Regions from separate parts of the Dermacoccus sp. 147Ba genome, predicted to be linked through region 1. Evidence: riboswitches for the same ligand, from Rfam matches in the RefSeq annotation. Region 1 holds a riboswitch; the other holds the start of a gene.

The links. A riboswitch is a leader RNA that binds a small molecule or an ion and turns the genes downstream of it on or off. The one in region 1 is predicted to bind cyclic di-AMP.
Region 2: another riboswitch for cyclic di-AMP. It lies ahead of EVU97_RS03195 (C40 family peptidase); the one in region 1 lies ahead of EVU97_RS10370 (transglycosylase family protein).

The regions. Positions count from the first base shown of each region.
Region 1 is NZ_SEHL01000007.1:72,974-80,468, forward strand. Features, by position in the region: gene EVU97_RS10355 (trehalose-6-phosphate synthase) at 1-231, opposite strand, end outside; gene EVU97_RS10360 (serine/threonine-protein kinase) at 397-2,379, shown strand; gene EVU97_RS10365 (threonine/serine exporter ThrE family protein) at 2,466-4,019, shown strand; cyclic di-AMP (ydaO/yuaA leader) riboswitch at 4,225-4,396, shown strand; gene EVU97_RS10370 (transglycosylase family protein) at 4,405-5,136, shown strand; tRNA gene EVU97_RS10375 (tRNA-Thr) at 5,341-5,413, shown strand; gene EVU97_RS10380 (restriction endonuclease) at 5,758-6,687, shown strand; gene EVU97_RS10385 (hypothetical protein) at 7,149-7,463, shown strand.
Region 2 is NZ_SEHL01000002.1:196,733-204,227, reverse strand. Features, by position in the region: gene EVU97_RS03210 (ABC transporter ATP-binding protein) at 1-840, opposite strand, end outside; gene EVU97_RS03205 (ABC-F family ATP-binding cassette domain-containing protein) at 892-2,490, opposite strand; gene EVU97_RS03200 (neutral zinc metallopeptidase) at 2,655-3,623, shown strand; cyclic di-AMP (ydaO/yuaA leader) riboswitch at 3,737-3,924, shown strand; gene EVU97_RS03195 (C40 family peptidase) at 3,929-4,402, shown strand; gene EVU97_RS03190 (metal-sulfur cluster assembly factor) at 4,632-5,027, opposite strand; gene sufU (Fe-S cluster assembly sulfur transfer protein SufU) at 5,024-5,506, opposite strand; gene EVU97_RS03180 (cysteine desulfurase) at 5,508-6,803, opposite strand; gene sufC (Fe-S cluster assembly ATPase SufC) at 6,806-7,495, opposite strand, start outside.

The DNA.
Region 1 (7,495 bases):
CGACAGCGGCACGGGGTGCAGGTGCATGCCGGCGTCGTCGAAGGGCTCCGGAGCCTCGCCTGGGTCACCCGCCCAGCCGACCCAGGCGCCTTCACGCCCGCGCATCACGGCGTCCATGGCGGTGACGAGGCCGCCCGGCGAGCGGCGCCATTCTTCGCTGCCGTCCTCGGCAGTGACACGGTCGACGGGCAGACGGTTGGCGGCGACGACGAAGTCGTAGGTGTGGCTCATCGGTGTGTGGACTCCCCGTATTCGCAGGTGTTCGCCCGGCGACGAACCCCGGCTCGATCACCGGTGATTCGAGGTTATCGCGCCTCGGTGACGAACGGGTTGCCACCGCGTGACACGGGCACGCCGATACAGCGGAAGTTCAAGGAGGCGCCCTACGGTGGGGTCATGACGCCTCTCGACAACGCTGGTGACGCCCGACGCGGCGGGCACCGTCTGCCCCGTCCGCGCCGCGCCGAAGCCGACGAGTCGACCCAGCGCACCACGTGGGGAGCAGCAGCGGATGGCGACGCCACGCGGGCGGCGCCGCCGCGCGACCGTGACGACGAGGCCACCCGCGTCAGTTCACGCCGCCCGGAGGGGAACGACCGGATGGTGGGGCGCTTCGAGCTCGCGGAGAAGATCGGTGAGGGCGGCATGGGCGTCGTGTACCGAGCCATCGACACCGCCGACCCGCGTCGTCGTGAGGTCGCCGTCAAGGTTCTTCGCCCGCACATCGCCTACGACCCCGATGCGCGCACGCGTCTCGCGCGCGAGGTCGACACGCTCGAGCGCGTCCACCACCCCAACGTCGCTGCCGTCATCACCGCCGATCCGCACGGCGAGCGTCCCTACATCGCCACCGAGTACGTACCCGGTGACCCCCTCGACAAGGTGGTCGACGAGCGCGGTCCCCTGGGCGCGGAGGAGATGGCCGACCTCGGGCGCAGCCTCGCCGACGCCATTCGCGCCATCCACGCCGCAGGTGTCGTCCACCGCGACCTCAAGCCGAGCAACGTGCTCATGGTGGGTCGACGCCCCGTGCTCATCGACTTCGGCATCGCGCACATCGCCGACGACGCGCGCCTCACCTCGACCGGCCTCGTCATGGGTACCCCCGGCTACCTCTCGCCGGAGCTCGTCGAGGGCGCCCCGGTCTCCACGTCCACGGACTGGTGGGGGTGGGCGGCAACGCTCGCCTTCGCCGCCCAGGGGGAGCCGCCCTTCGGGCGCGGGCCGATGCCGGCCGTCCTCGACCGCGTGACGCGGGGGCAGGCCAACCTCACCGGCGTCGACGCGCGTCTCCGGCCGCTGCTCGCGGCCGCACTCAGCCCCGTGCCGGGGGAGCGACCCTCGGCCCGCGAGGTCGTCGAGCAGATGGAACGCTACGCCCGCGGCGAACCGACGACCGTGGTTCCTGTGCGCGAGCCCGCAGCCCCGGCGCCCGCCGCCCCAGGCCCGGCCGCCACCTCCGTCATGCCGGTCGTCGACGCTACCCGTGTCGCTCCCGTGAGCGAGCGCCCCGTCGCATCGCGACCGCAGCAGTTGGCGTACGACGGCCCGACGCAGCGTTCGGGCGGGGCGCCCCAGGCGGCGCCTGCCTACGGCCAGTTCGGTCAGTCGCGTGGCGCGAACGGGCAGCCGCAACCGGCGCCGGCCGTGCCGCCGCAGCAGGGCCCGTACGGCGGCGCGCCGCAGAACGGTGCGCGCCCCTACCGCCCGGGTTCGGCGGTCAAGGCGCAGAGCCGCCCCGGCGAGCACGATCCGCGGATCAACCTGCCACACCGCTCGGGCACGCTGCAGGCGATGTTCTTGCTCTGGGTCGGCCTCACGGCGCTCGTGCCCGTCGTTGGACTCGTCCTGCTCATCGTGTGGAACGTCGCGGCGCGTTTCAGCGACTCGACGATCACGCAGACCGTCCTTCGCCGCTACGAGGCCGGGCGACGAAAGAGCGACGGCGCCGTCGCCGTGGCCAGTTCGCCCTGGCATCTGCTGCGCGCTCTCGTCTCGACGCTCGCGGCCCTCGTGCTCCCCGCACTCGTCTTCGCGTGCGTCGGTTCGCTCGTGGCCATCGGCTGGGCCATGGTGCGCGGTGACGGCGTCGCACGGGCGTGGTGGGCACTGCCCATCGTCGCGGGGGCCGTGGCGGGTCAGTGGACGATGTGGCGCGGCGCCGGGTCCGTCGGCTATCGCCGGGGTTCACGTTCGGTCGTGCGGGCGCTCGTCCCGGAGTCGGCTGGCAGGATCGTGGCGCCCGCGCTCGCCGGTCTCGGCCTGTTCATGCTCGTCGGCTCGTTCATGCAAGGCGGCGACATCTCCTGGGTTCCGCTCACCGGCGGCATCACCGATCCGCTCGCGGAGTACCTGCCGGCGTCCGGCCTCGGCAACTGATCCGTTGACGCTTCGGGCCCCGTTCCACAGCCCACCCACAGCGCGGGCCCACGGTCGGTCGAGGCCCACGAACTATTCTTCGAGGCATGGCGCAGTACGGACGGGATCAGTCGAGCACGGGGCCCAACCCCTCGAGTGACTCGTCCAGCATGCCGACCCCGGGGTTGCCGCCACGGATGCGCTTCCTGCGCAGCGAGCCGGTCACCGAGCCGCTGCCCATCGCCGACGCGCTCAAGCGCACGCCCTATCGCGACCCGAACGTCATGGGCGGGCCGGACGACGACACCGAGCAGCAGAAGGCGCTCGACATCGCCGCCCGTGTGGGCGAGTTGCTCCTCCGCTGTGGCGCGAGCACGCGTGACGTCGAGGCGAGCGTCGTCGCCGTCGCGGCATCCGCGGGCCTGCGCCGCCTCGAGGTCGACATCACGAACCAGTCCTTGTTGTTGCAGAGCCCGTCGACGAACGGCCGTCAGCCCCTCACGATGTTGCGTGTCGTGCGCTCCTCGACGCGCGACTTCTCTCGGCTTATGGCCGTGCACCAGTTCGTCGAGTCGCTCGTGTCCGGTGGCCTGGATCTCGACGAGGCGACGAAGGAACTGAAGCGCATCCAGAGGATGCCGCGCCTCTACCCGCGCTGGCTCGTCTCGGTTGCCTTCGGTGGTCTCGCGGCATCCGTCGCAACGATCCTCGGCGGCGGCTGGATGGCCGTCGCCGTCGCGTTCGTCTCCGCCGTGCTCGTCGACCGAGTGGGCCGACGCCTGAGCAACGCCGGTGTCCCCGCCTTCTACGGCGCCGCCGCCGGCGGTCTCATCTCGACGGCCCTCGCGTGGTTCGCCTACATGTCGCACCAGAGCCGCGTCGTGGGGGAGTTCGTCGCCCACAACCTGCCCGGCACGATGTCGACGGCCGACTTCGCCTATGCCATCTCGGGCGGCATCGTCGCGCTCCTGCCCGGTCGTCAGATGGCCTCCGCGGTCGAGGACGCCGTCACCGGCTACCCCGTCACGGCGTCGGGTCGTGTTCTCACTGTCATCCTCGACTGCGCGGGAATCACCGTCGGCGTCGGTGCCGGTCTGGCGCTGACGCTGAACCTCGACCGGGCGCTCGACCTCAGCCTCCAATCGCCCGGCTCCCTGCGCTTCGACATGCCGCCCACGGTCCTGCTCCTGCAGGTGGCGTGCGGTGCCATCGGTGCGGCGTGTGCCGCCGTCACGATGCGCTCCCGCGTGCGGATGCTCCTGCCGACAGCTGCGGCGGGAGCCCTCGGCGTCGTCGGGGTTGCGCTGCTGACGCGTTATGTCGGGATCGGGGCGACGACGGCCACGGCGGTCGCTGCCGTCAGCGTCGGGTTCTCGGCGCGGCTCGTGGCGCTGCGCCTCGGTGCGCCCGCCCTCGTCATCGTCATGCCGGCGGTCTCGCCGCTGCTGCCGGGCCTGCGGATCTTCCGGGGCATGTACGAGTCGGTCTCCGGGTCGGTCATCGGCGCCACCAAGGTGGCCCAGTCCGGCGTGGGTGTGACGACGATGCTCGGCGCCGTCGGAGTGGCCCTCGCGATCAGCACCGGACTGGTGCTCGGCGACGTGCTCTCGGCCCCGCTCGACAAGCCGCTGGTACGCCGTCGACGAGCCCGCCGGCGCTGACATCACGCCGATTTTGTGTGATCTGCATCACATTCCGGGCCCGAAAGGCCTGATCTGTCACGAAGTTACCGCGACCTGATTGTTACGCAGGTCTCTCGTCCCGTAACGTTCCCTTCGCTGTGCACGATGTATTTCTCGTGTCGTCACGGCGACATGAGAACTCAACACAACCACTTATTCAGTGGGCGGTGCACACGCCAAACCTCGTCTGGCACCGCCGTTTCACCCGCAGATCGCGGGCTGAAGACGAGGGTGGGGGACCCACTTCCGACGCTCGCCGCACGGTGAGCGTCTCGGGGTGAAGCCGGTCCTCGCCGGCCGGGCACCTGACTGCCCGAACCCGACAGCTCACCTCACAGGCGTACGTCAGGAAAGGACACTCTCCATGGGTTACACCCCCAAGCACGTCGCTGCTTCCGAAAGCACCACCGGCCGCAAGGTCGCCGGCGTGGCTCTCGCCGGTGCCGCCACCGTCGGTGCCGGTCTCACGCAGGCCTCCTCGGCCTCCGCCGCCTCGGTCTGGGACCGCGTCGCTCACTGTGAGTCGACGGGCAACTGGCACATCAACACGGGTAACGGCTTCTACGGCGGCCTGCAGTTCACGCAGCAGACGTGGCGTGGCTTCGGCGGCGGTCAGTACGCCTCCTCCGCTCACCTCGCCACCCGCGAGCAGCAGATTGCGATCGCTCAGAAGGTTCTGCGCGTGCAGGGCCCGGGCGCATGGCCGGTCTGCTCCGTCCGCGCCGGCCTGACCAAGGCCAACGGCGGCGCTGCTGCCGCTCCGGCCGCCACGCAGGTTTCGCGCTCCACCGCGCGTCAGGCCGTCAAGTACTCGGCGCCGGCCGCGTCGCAGGGTGGCAAGCTCGCCGTCGACGGTGTTCTCGGCCCGCGCACGGCCCGTGAGCTCCAGGCCTGGGTCGGCACGTTCCGCGACGGTGTTGTCGGCGTCCAGACGAAGAAGGCCCTGCAGCGCAAGGTCGGCGTGTACGCCGACGGCATTGTCGGCCCGCGCACCGTTGCTGCGCTCCAGACGAAGGTCGGCATCTCGCGCGACGGCGCCAGCTACCTCAACGCCCGCACGGTTCGCGCTCTGCAGGCTTACCTGAACAACCACTGATCGGTTGATCCAGGGCTGACGGGCCCCGCCGCTTTCGAGCGGCGGGGCCTGTCGGCGTTTCCTGATGCAGATCTGTCGATCTGGCCGCGATGTTTCGTCACCGGGACCACCGAATTGCACTGGAGAGCGGGCCTGGTCGTGGCCTGGCGGGCAGGCCCCGTGCAGGTTCGGTAGGATCGCGTGGTCGCCCGGCACGGGCGGCGTGCTGGAGTGGCGCAATTGGTAGCGCACCTGTCTTGTAAACAGGTGGTTGTGGGTTCGAGTCCCATCTCCAGCTCTGCCCGGAATGGCGCGGATTTTCGGCCCTCTCGGCGGTGAAGGTTCCGAGTGTGTCCCTTGGTAGTCCATCCCGTTTCGAGACTTCGACGGAGGTCGCGCGAGCATGACCAAACGGTGAGCGGCGCTCGCCTAGCTGACCCATCCGGCGAGTGTGAGGAGTTTCTTCACTGACTCAAGCGCGCCTCCGGCGCGAGCCGGCGGGCCTTCGGCCGGCCGCCGTGCCGAGCCCGCTCGGCACAGACGAGGGCGGAGCCGCGTGAGGAGCCCCGTCCTTTCGTCCTGCACTAAGCGCCACGGTTGCTAGAGTGCCGCCTCACAGCCACCTGTCGGACGGAGCCAACCGTGTCGGTCCCCACCTACGAGGACATGATGCGTCCCGTCCTGGAGATCCTCGCAGCGAATGGCGAGACCCAGTTCCGGACCATGCCCGACGAGGTTGCAGATGTTATGCACATGAGCGAGGCCGACCGCGCCCAAAAGATCGGCAGCGGCCAGCTGGTGGTGACCAATCGAGTCGGCTGGGCCATCACCTACTTGGTGCAGGCCGGAGTCGTCTCGCGACCTCGACGCGGATACGCCGAGATCACCCCCCGTGGTCGCCAACTCCTGAGCCAAACGGCCGGGCCAATCTCCAACGCCAACCTCGCGCAGTTCGACGAGTTCCAAGAGTTCCGACGTCGCAGTCGCAAGCCCAACCGCGCCCAGGGCGAGACCGACGCCGTCACCACGACCGACGAAGTCGTAGCAGACGCGGATACCCCCAAGGAGATCATCGACGCCACCGTCGCCACGGTCCACGGCGCCCTCGTCTCCGAGATCCTCGAACGCGTCACGCAGCTCTCGCCGAAGGACTTCGAATCCCTCGTTCTGAAGGTCCTTGGCGCGATGCAATACGGCACAGCGGGTCACATCGAGTCCACCGGCGACAGCGCCGACGCTGGGATCGACGGCGTCATCAGCCAAGACCCGCTCGGCCTCGACCGCATCTACGTCCAAGCGAAGCGCTACGCAAGAGACCGCACCGTGGGCCGACCTGCCATGCAAGCTTTCGTCGGAGCACTCCAGGGCCAGCAGGCCGACCGAGGCGTCTTCATCGCCACGTGCGCCTTCACCCGTGAGGCCCTCGACTATGCCGACCGCGTGGGGGTGCGCATCATCCCCATCAACGGCATCGAACTCGCCGAACTCATGCTCAAACACCGGGTCGGCGTGCAGACGGACTACGTCGCCACCCTGCTCCGGCTGGACGAGGACTTCTACGACTCGCTCTGAGCGCACGTCACCTTCACGCCTCCGACCCTCTGCTCCACTCTCCGCCCACCTCCGGACCGCATCAAGGGCGCTCCGTGTCACTGCGTGATGGACTCCGTCCACCCTTGACCCGGCCACTCCGGCAGGCTCCTCTGCTCCGCTACAGGGTCGGCGGCTAGATCCGGCCAGCCCCTCCACTCACGCCTCCTCTTTGGTCCCGAGAAGGGCCGATCCAGCCCGAGACGGCCCGCGCATGCACGCGAATACCGTTGGAAACACAGGGATTCCGAGTCCCAGCAGTACCCAGCCGAGGAGCCCCGCAGGGAAACAGGTGGTTGTGGGTTCGAGTCCCATCTCCAGCTCGCGGAATCCGCCTCGCGTGGCTCTTTGTGTGTCCATTTCTTCGGCGGCTCCTTGGGTGGGGCTGCCCCGGGCGCGGGGGCGTCGAGGTGCGGCTCAGGGTCGTTTCCTACGATGACGACATGAACCTCAAGCCCGCAGCAGACGTCCAGACCGCACCCCTCGCAGCGCTCGGCCTCCTCGGGGGCTACGTCACCGCCCGCGAGACGCAGATCCGCCCGCTCGGTGGCGTGGTCCTCGCCCTCGCCGGTGCTTACGCCGGACGCACCTGGGTCGCCAAGGCCGGTGCCGCCAAGGCCGCCGCCCTCGGCGCCGTGTACCTCGGCGGTTTCGGTGCGTCCCACCCCCTCGCCAAGAAGGTTGGCGCCTGGCCGTCCGTCCTCGGTGTTGCGGCGGCCTCCGCCGCTGCGTCGTACGCCCTCGTCGACCGCAGCTGATACCCGTGCGCACGCGCCGCGCGCACCGTCTG
Region 2 (7,495 bases), on a different contig from region 1:
TGCGGTGGCGAGCGACGCCATGAGCGTGAGGGCGACGAGGAACATGCTGCGCTGCGTCGCGATGGACACGCCGATGTCGCGCACGCGGGCGGCGCGGGCGTCGTACTGCGCCGATTCGTCGCTGCGCCGGCCGAAGAGCTTGACGAGCAGGGCGCCGGCGACGTTGAAGCGCTCCGTCATCCGTGCGCCCAGTTCGGCGTTGAGAGTCATCTGTTCGCGGGTCAGACCGGCGAGACGACGGCCCAACAGGCGCGTCGGGAGGAGGAACAGCGGCACGAGCACGAGCGCCGCCACCGTGAGCTGCCACGACAGGGACGTCATGGCGACGAGGAGCACGGCGAGGCTGACGACGTTGCTCACGACCGTCGACAGCGTCGTCGTGAACGCCTGCTGAGCGCCCACGACGTCACTGTTGATGCGCGTGACGAGCGCACCCGTCTGGGCGCGCGTGAAGAAGGCGATGGGCTGGGCGAGCACGTGCCGGAAGACGTCGGCGCGCAGGTCGAAGATGAGTCCTTCGCCCAGGCGCGCGGACAACCATCGCTGCACGACGGTCACTCCCGCGCCGAGGACTGCGACGGCCGCCACGGCGAGCGAGAGGATGACGACGACCTGCCGATCGCGCGGCACGACACCGTCGTCGACGATGTGCTTGAGCAGCAGTGGCGTCGCGACGATCATCACCGCGTCGACGACGACGAGAACGAGGAAGACCGCGATGGTCGAGGTGTATCGCGTGGCGTATCCGCCGACGCGACGCACCGTGCCCGGAGCCAGGCGCTGGTCCTTGACCGTGGCGTCCTTCGACATCGAGCGCATCATCTGCCAGCCCGGGCCCATCATCGACACGGCGCGGCTCCTGACCTCAGCATGCGAACGGTCTCACGTCGATCAGGCGAGGGAGACGAGGTCGGCGTAGTCCGGACCCCACAGGTCCTCGACACCGTCCGGCAGGAGCAGGATGCGTTCGGGGTTGAGGGCCTCCACGGCGCCGTCGTCGTGGCTGACGAGCACGACGGCACCCTCGTAGTTGTTGAGTGCGCCGAGGATCTCCTCACGGCTGGCCGGGTCGAGGTTGTTCGTCGGTTCGTCGAGCAGCAGCACGTTGGCGCTCGAGACGACGAGCAGTGCCAGGGAAAGGCGGGTCTTCTCCCCGCCGGAGAGCACCCCGGCCGGCTTGTCGACGTCGTCACCGGAGAACAGGAACGAACCGAGCACCTTGCGCACCTCGGTCTCGCCCAGCTCGGGCGCCGCGGACTTCATGTTGTCCAGCACGCTGCGGTCGACGTCGAGGTTCTCGTGCTCCTGAGCGTAGTAGCCGATCTTGAGGCCGTGGCCCGGCAGGATGCGCCCGGTGTCCGGGGCGTCGACGCCCGCGAGCATCCGCAGCAGCGTCGTCTTGCCCGCGCCGTTGAGGCCGAGGACGACGACCTTCGAGCCACGATCGATGGCGAGATCGACGTCGGTGAAGATCTCGAGCGAGCCGTACGAGCGCGAGAGCCCCTCGGCCATGAGCGGTGTCTTGCCACAGGGCGCAGGCTTCGGGAAGCGCAGCTTGGCGACCTTGTCCTGTACGCGCTCGCCCTCGATGCCGGCGAGCATCTTCTCGGCGCGGCGGGCCATGTTCTGGGCCGCGACGGCCTTCGTCGCCTTGGCACGCATCTTGTCGGCCTGGGCGAGCAGCACCCCGGCCTTCTTCTCGGCGTTCAACCGCTCGCGCTTGCGGCGCTTCTCGTCGAGTTCGCGCGCCTGCAGATAGGCCTTCCAACCGACGTTGTACTGGTCGATCTCGCTGCGGTTGGCGTCGAGGTGGAAGACCTTCGTCACGACGGCGTCGAGCAGTTCCACGTCGTGGCTGATGACGATGAGCCCGCCGCGGTAGGTCTTGAGGTAGTCGCGCAACCAGATGATCGAGTCGGCGTCGAGGTGGTTGGTCGGCTCGTCGAGAAGCAGGGTCTGAGCACCCGAGAAGAGGATGCGTGCCAACTCGATGCGTCGGCGCTGACCACCGGACAGGGTGCGCAGCGGTTGCTCGAGGATGCGCTGCTCGAGCCCGAGACTGGAGGCGATCGACGACGCCTCGGACTCGGCGGCGTACCCGCCCTGGGCGTCGAACTCGGCATCGAGACGGCTGTAGCGACGCATCGCGCGCTCGCGCACGTTGTCATCGTCGCTGGCCATCGACGCCTCGGCCTTGCGCAGATCGGCGACGATGGCGTCGAGGCCGCGCGCCGACAGGATACGGTCGCGCGCGAGGACATCGAGGTCACCGGTGCGGGGATCCTGCGGCAGGTATCCCACTGCCCCGGAGCTGACCACCTTGCCGGCAGCGGGCAGACCCTCACCGGCGAGCACCTTCGTCAGGGTGGTCTTACCGGCACCGTTGCGCCCGACGAGTCCGACACGGTCACCGGCGGCCACCCGGAACGTGGCGCTCTCGAGCAGGATGCGCGAGCCGGCGCGCAGTTCGATGCCTTCGGCGGTGATCACAGGGCAGGGCTCCTCGAAAGAACGGTGAAGGGGTGTACGGCTCCGACACGCCGGACGGGAGCGCTCGGCTCGCGTTACATACGGCGAGGCGCGTGAAGCCCCAGTAGTCTACGAGAGATGAATCGGGGTGGACGACGCCGTCCGCCTTCACAACGGAGGTTCTCTTGACGTTCAACGACAACGCGCAGCTGGACACGTCGCAGGTCGAATCCGGTGGTTCCGGAGGCTTCGGCGGTGGCCGCGGCGGGATGGGCGGAGGTACGGCCGTCGGCGGTATCGGCGGTCTCATCCTCATGCTCATCTTCGCGTTCTTCGGCATCGACATCACCGGCAGCGGTGGCGGGAGCAGCTACCCCGGCGGCGCGAGCGGCCTCAACCAGTACAGCCAGGACACGCAGGACGTCTCCGGCTCGAACGACCGGGTCTCCCAGCAGATCCAGGCCTGCAAGACGGGTGCTGACGCCAACGAGGACGACACCTGCCGCGTGATCGGAACGGTCAATGCCGTTCAGGCCTACTGGGACCAGGCGCTCCCGGACTTCACCGGCGGTCGCACCGAGTACGAGTACGCGCCCACCAAGCTCTACAGCGGCCAGACGTCCTCCGGTTGCGGCACCGCGAGCTCGCAGATGGGGCCGTTCTACTGCCCGAACGACCGGAAGGTCTACATCGACACGAGCTTCTTCCAGGAGCTGTCGAGCACCTACGGCGCCGACGGCGGCAACCTCGCTCAGATGTACGTCGTCGCGCACGAGTACGGCCACCACATCCAGGACCTTCTCGGCGCCCTGGGTCGCGCCCAGCAGGACCCGAAGGGGCCCGAGTCCGGATCGGTCCGCCTCGAGCTGCAGGCCGACTGCTACGCGGGCATCTGGGTCAACCACGCCACGGAGGCCAAGGACAAGAACGGCACCACGCTGCTCCAGCCGGTCACCGAGGCCGACATCAAGTCGGCGCTGTCGGCCGCCTCGGCTGTGGGCGACGACCGCATCCAGCAGAAGGCCCAGGGTCGGGTGACTCCGGAGTCGTGGACGCATGGCTCGTCCGAGCAGCGCCAGAAGTGGTTCCTGACCGGTTTCCAGAGCGGCCAGTTGAACTCCTGTGACACCTTCAACGCCCAGGATCTGGGCTGAGAATCGCGGCGGATTCACGAACATGTGGGTTACCTGACAACTTGGTGCACGCTCGATTTGTATCGCTCGTGATCAGTCTGTAACCTTGCAGGGTCGCACCGAAACGGTGCGGCCCTGCTTCGTCGCTGAGTCCCGTCACGAAGGCCAGGTATCACTTCGCATGATGCGGAGCGACGGGAACGGTGCACCCAGCATCCGGGCCACTTCGGTGGTTCTTGGGGTAAAGCTCACTTCGGTGGGCCGAGAATCTAGGATCTCGAACCCGACAGGTCATGCCTCGTAAGCGCTCCTGGAAATGAATCGACATGAAGAACATGTCCCGCCGCTCCTTCATGGCCAACACCTCCAAGGTTGCCGTCGGCACGGCTCTGGCCTCCTCCGCTCTCGGCGCCGTCTCGGTTGCCAGCGCCTCGAACGCCAGCGCCGTCACGGCCGCGTCCGCGCGCCGCGCCGTGGCCAAGGCTTCGAGCCGTCGTGGTGCGCCCTACGTGTACGGCGCTTCCGGCCCGTGGCGCTTCGACTGCTCGGGTCTGACGAGCTGGTCCTACCGCCAGGTCGGCCGCTACCTGCCGCGTACGGCCAACCAGCAGTACCGCTCCTCCTACCGCGTTTCCCGCGCGTACGCCCGTCCGGGCGACCTGGCGTTCCTCACCTCTGGTGGTTACGCCTACCACACGGGTATCTACGCCGGTAACGGCATGGTGTGGCACGCTATGCGTCCGGGTACGCGCGTGTCGCTCTCGCGCGCCGGTGCCAGCTACCGCTTCGGTCGCGTCTGATCCGCGAGCCTCTGCGACGTTTCGAAACGGCCCCTCGTCCTCCGGGACGAGGGGCCGTTTCGCGTCTCTCCACTGTGGGCAATCGACCGGCTTCCACACGGGTTGCGTTTTCTCGCGGACGTCACGCGAGATAACGACACGACGAAGGCCCTCACCACAGTGGTGAGTGCCTTCGTCGTCAGGGTCGACGCGACTCAGGAGGACCGGAGCCGCTTTCGCCCACCTCTTGTCAGACGTTGAAGCCGAGCGCGCGAAGCTGCTCGCGACCGTCGTCGGTGATCTTGTCCGGGCCCCACGGCGGCATCCACACCCAGTTGAGGGTGTGGCCCGTGACGACGTCGAGCAGGGACGTGGCGACCTGCTCCTCGATGACGTCCGTGAGCGGGCAGGCCGCAGACGTCAGCGTCATGTCGATGACGGCGTGCTTGCTCTCGTCGACGGTGATGCCGTAGACGAGGCCCAGGTCGACGACGTTGATGCCGAGCTCGGGGTCGACGACGTCACGCAGGGCCTCCTTGACCTCCTCGACCTCGACGCCGGAGTCGCTGACTCCCTGCGCCTGGGCGCGCTCGGGCGCCTCGGCCTCGTTGGCGGTCACGTCGGCCGTGATCTCGTTGTCGGTCATGCCTTGGTCTCCTCCGTGGTGGATGCGGCGCCCCCGGTCAGGTCGAGACCGAGTTTGCCGAGCGAGTCCTGCAGTGCGGACCACGACAGCAGGGCGCACTTGACGCGCGCGGGGTACTTCGAGACTCCGGCGAGGGCGATGGCGTCGCCGATGACTTCCTCGTCACCGGCAGCCTGGCCCTTGCTCGTGAGCATCGTGCGGGTGGCACCGAAGACCTCCTGGGCTTCACGCAGCGTGAGCCCGATGAGGTTCTCGGCAAGCATTGACGCCGACGCCACGGAGATCGAGCAACCGATCGAGTCGTAGCTGACGTCCTTGATGACGGCGTCGTCGCCCTCGCCTTCGACGTCGACACGCAGGGTGATCTCGTCACCGCAGGAGGTGTTGACGTGGTGGCTCTCGGCGCCGAACGGCTCGCGCAGGCCCGCGTGCTGCGGGCGCTTGGAGTGCTCGAGAATGAGCTCCTGGTACAGATCCATCTCAGACCTCCAGACCGAAGATGTTCGGCACCCGGTCGAGCGCCGTGAGGAACGCCTCGACGTCGTCGGCCGTGGAGTAGACGTTGAAACTGACACGGCTGCTCGCCACGGCGCGAAGACGTCGGTGCAACGGCCACGCGCAGTGGTGACCGGTACGAATGGCAACACCGGCGTCGTCGAGAATCTGCCCGACGTCGTGCGGGTGCACCCCGTCGACGACGAACGCGACCGCACCGAGCCGGGCACCTGCGTCCTGGGGGCCGAGCACGCTGACCCAGGGACGCTCGTCGAGGCCGTCGAGCGTGAGTTGGATCAGATCCTGCTCGTGACGCAGCACGTTGTCCATGCCGAGCGCCTCGAGGTAGTCGCACGCGGCGGCGAGACCGACGGCCTGGGCGGCGTTCGGCGTGCCCGCCTCGAAGCGCTGGGGCGGGGGCGCGAACGTCGTGCCTTCGAGCTTCACGATCTCGATCATCGATCCGCCGGTGAGGAACGGAGGCATCGCCTCGAGGAGTTCGTGTTTGCCCCACAGCACACCGATGCCGGTGGGACCGAGCATCTTGTGGCCGGAGAAGGCGAGGAAGTCGACATCGAGCTGTGCCACGTCGACGGGCATGTGCGGCACCGACTGGCACGCGTCGAGAACGACGAGTGCCCCGGCCTCGCGAGCGATCGTTGCGAGGTCATTGACGGGGTTGATCGTGCCCAGCACGTTGGAGACGTGGGTGAAGGCGACGACCTTGGCCCGCTCGGTGATGACCTCACGCGCCGAATCGAGGTCGACGAAACCGTCGTCGGTGATCTCGATCCAACGGAACGTGGCGCCGGTACGACGTGCGAGTTCCTGCCACGGCACGAGGTTAGCGTGGTGCTCCATCGCCGTGACGACGATCTCGTCACCGGGGCCCAGCGCAAACTTCGAGGCGATCGCCTCATCGACGCCGTCCATCGCGCCGGGCGCGCCGGCATTGCTGAAGGCGTACGCAACGAGGTTGAGAGCCTCGGTGGCGTTCTTGGTGAACACGATGTCGTCGGCTCGCCCACCGATGAAACGGGCGATGGTCTCGCGCGCGCCTTCGTAGGCGTCGGTGGCTTCCTCGGAGAGCTGGTGGGCTCCTCGGTGCACCGCAGCGTTCACGGTGCGGTAGAAGTCGCCCTCGGCGGTGATGACCGACTCGGGGCTCTGCGACGTCGCACCGGAGTCGAGGTAGACCAGCGGCTTGTCGTCGCGGACGCGGCGCGCGAGCAGCGGGAAGTCCTCCCGCACGCGCGCCGCGTCGAAGGATGCGTGAGCCATGATCAGGCCTTCGCCTCCGCAGCGGCGTTGACGTAGCGGTCGTAGCCCTCGGCCTCGAGGCGGTCGGCCAGCTCGGGGCCACCCTCCTCGGCCACCTTGCCGTTGACGAACACGTGGACGTGGTCGGGCTTGATGTAGCGCAGGATGCGCGTGTAGTGCGTGATGAGCAGGACGCCGCAGTTCGTCTCGTCCTTGGCGCGGTTGACGCCCTCGGAGACGATGCGCAGCGCGTCGACGTCGAGGCCGGAGTCGGTCTCGTCGAGGATCGCCATCTTCGGCTTGAGAAGCTCCATCTGCAGGATCTCGTGGCGCTTCTTCTCGCCGCCGGAGAAGCCCTCGTTGACGTTGCGCTCGGCGAAGGCCGGGTCCATCTTGAGGTTGCCCATGGCGCCCTTGACATCCTTGACCCACGTGCGCACCTTCGGTGCTTCGCCGTCGATGGCCGTCTTGGCCGTGCGCAGGAAGTTCGAGACGGTGACGCCCGGAACCTCGACGGGGTACTGCATGGCGAGGAAGAGGCCCGCACGGGCGCGCTCGTCGACCTCCATCGCGAGGACGTCCTCACCGTCCAGCGTGACGGTGCCCGACGTGACCGTGTACTTGGGGTGGCCGGCGATGGAGTAGGCCAGCGTCGACTTGCCGGAGCCGTTGGGGCCCATGATGGCGTGCGTCTCGCCCGAGTTGATCGTCAG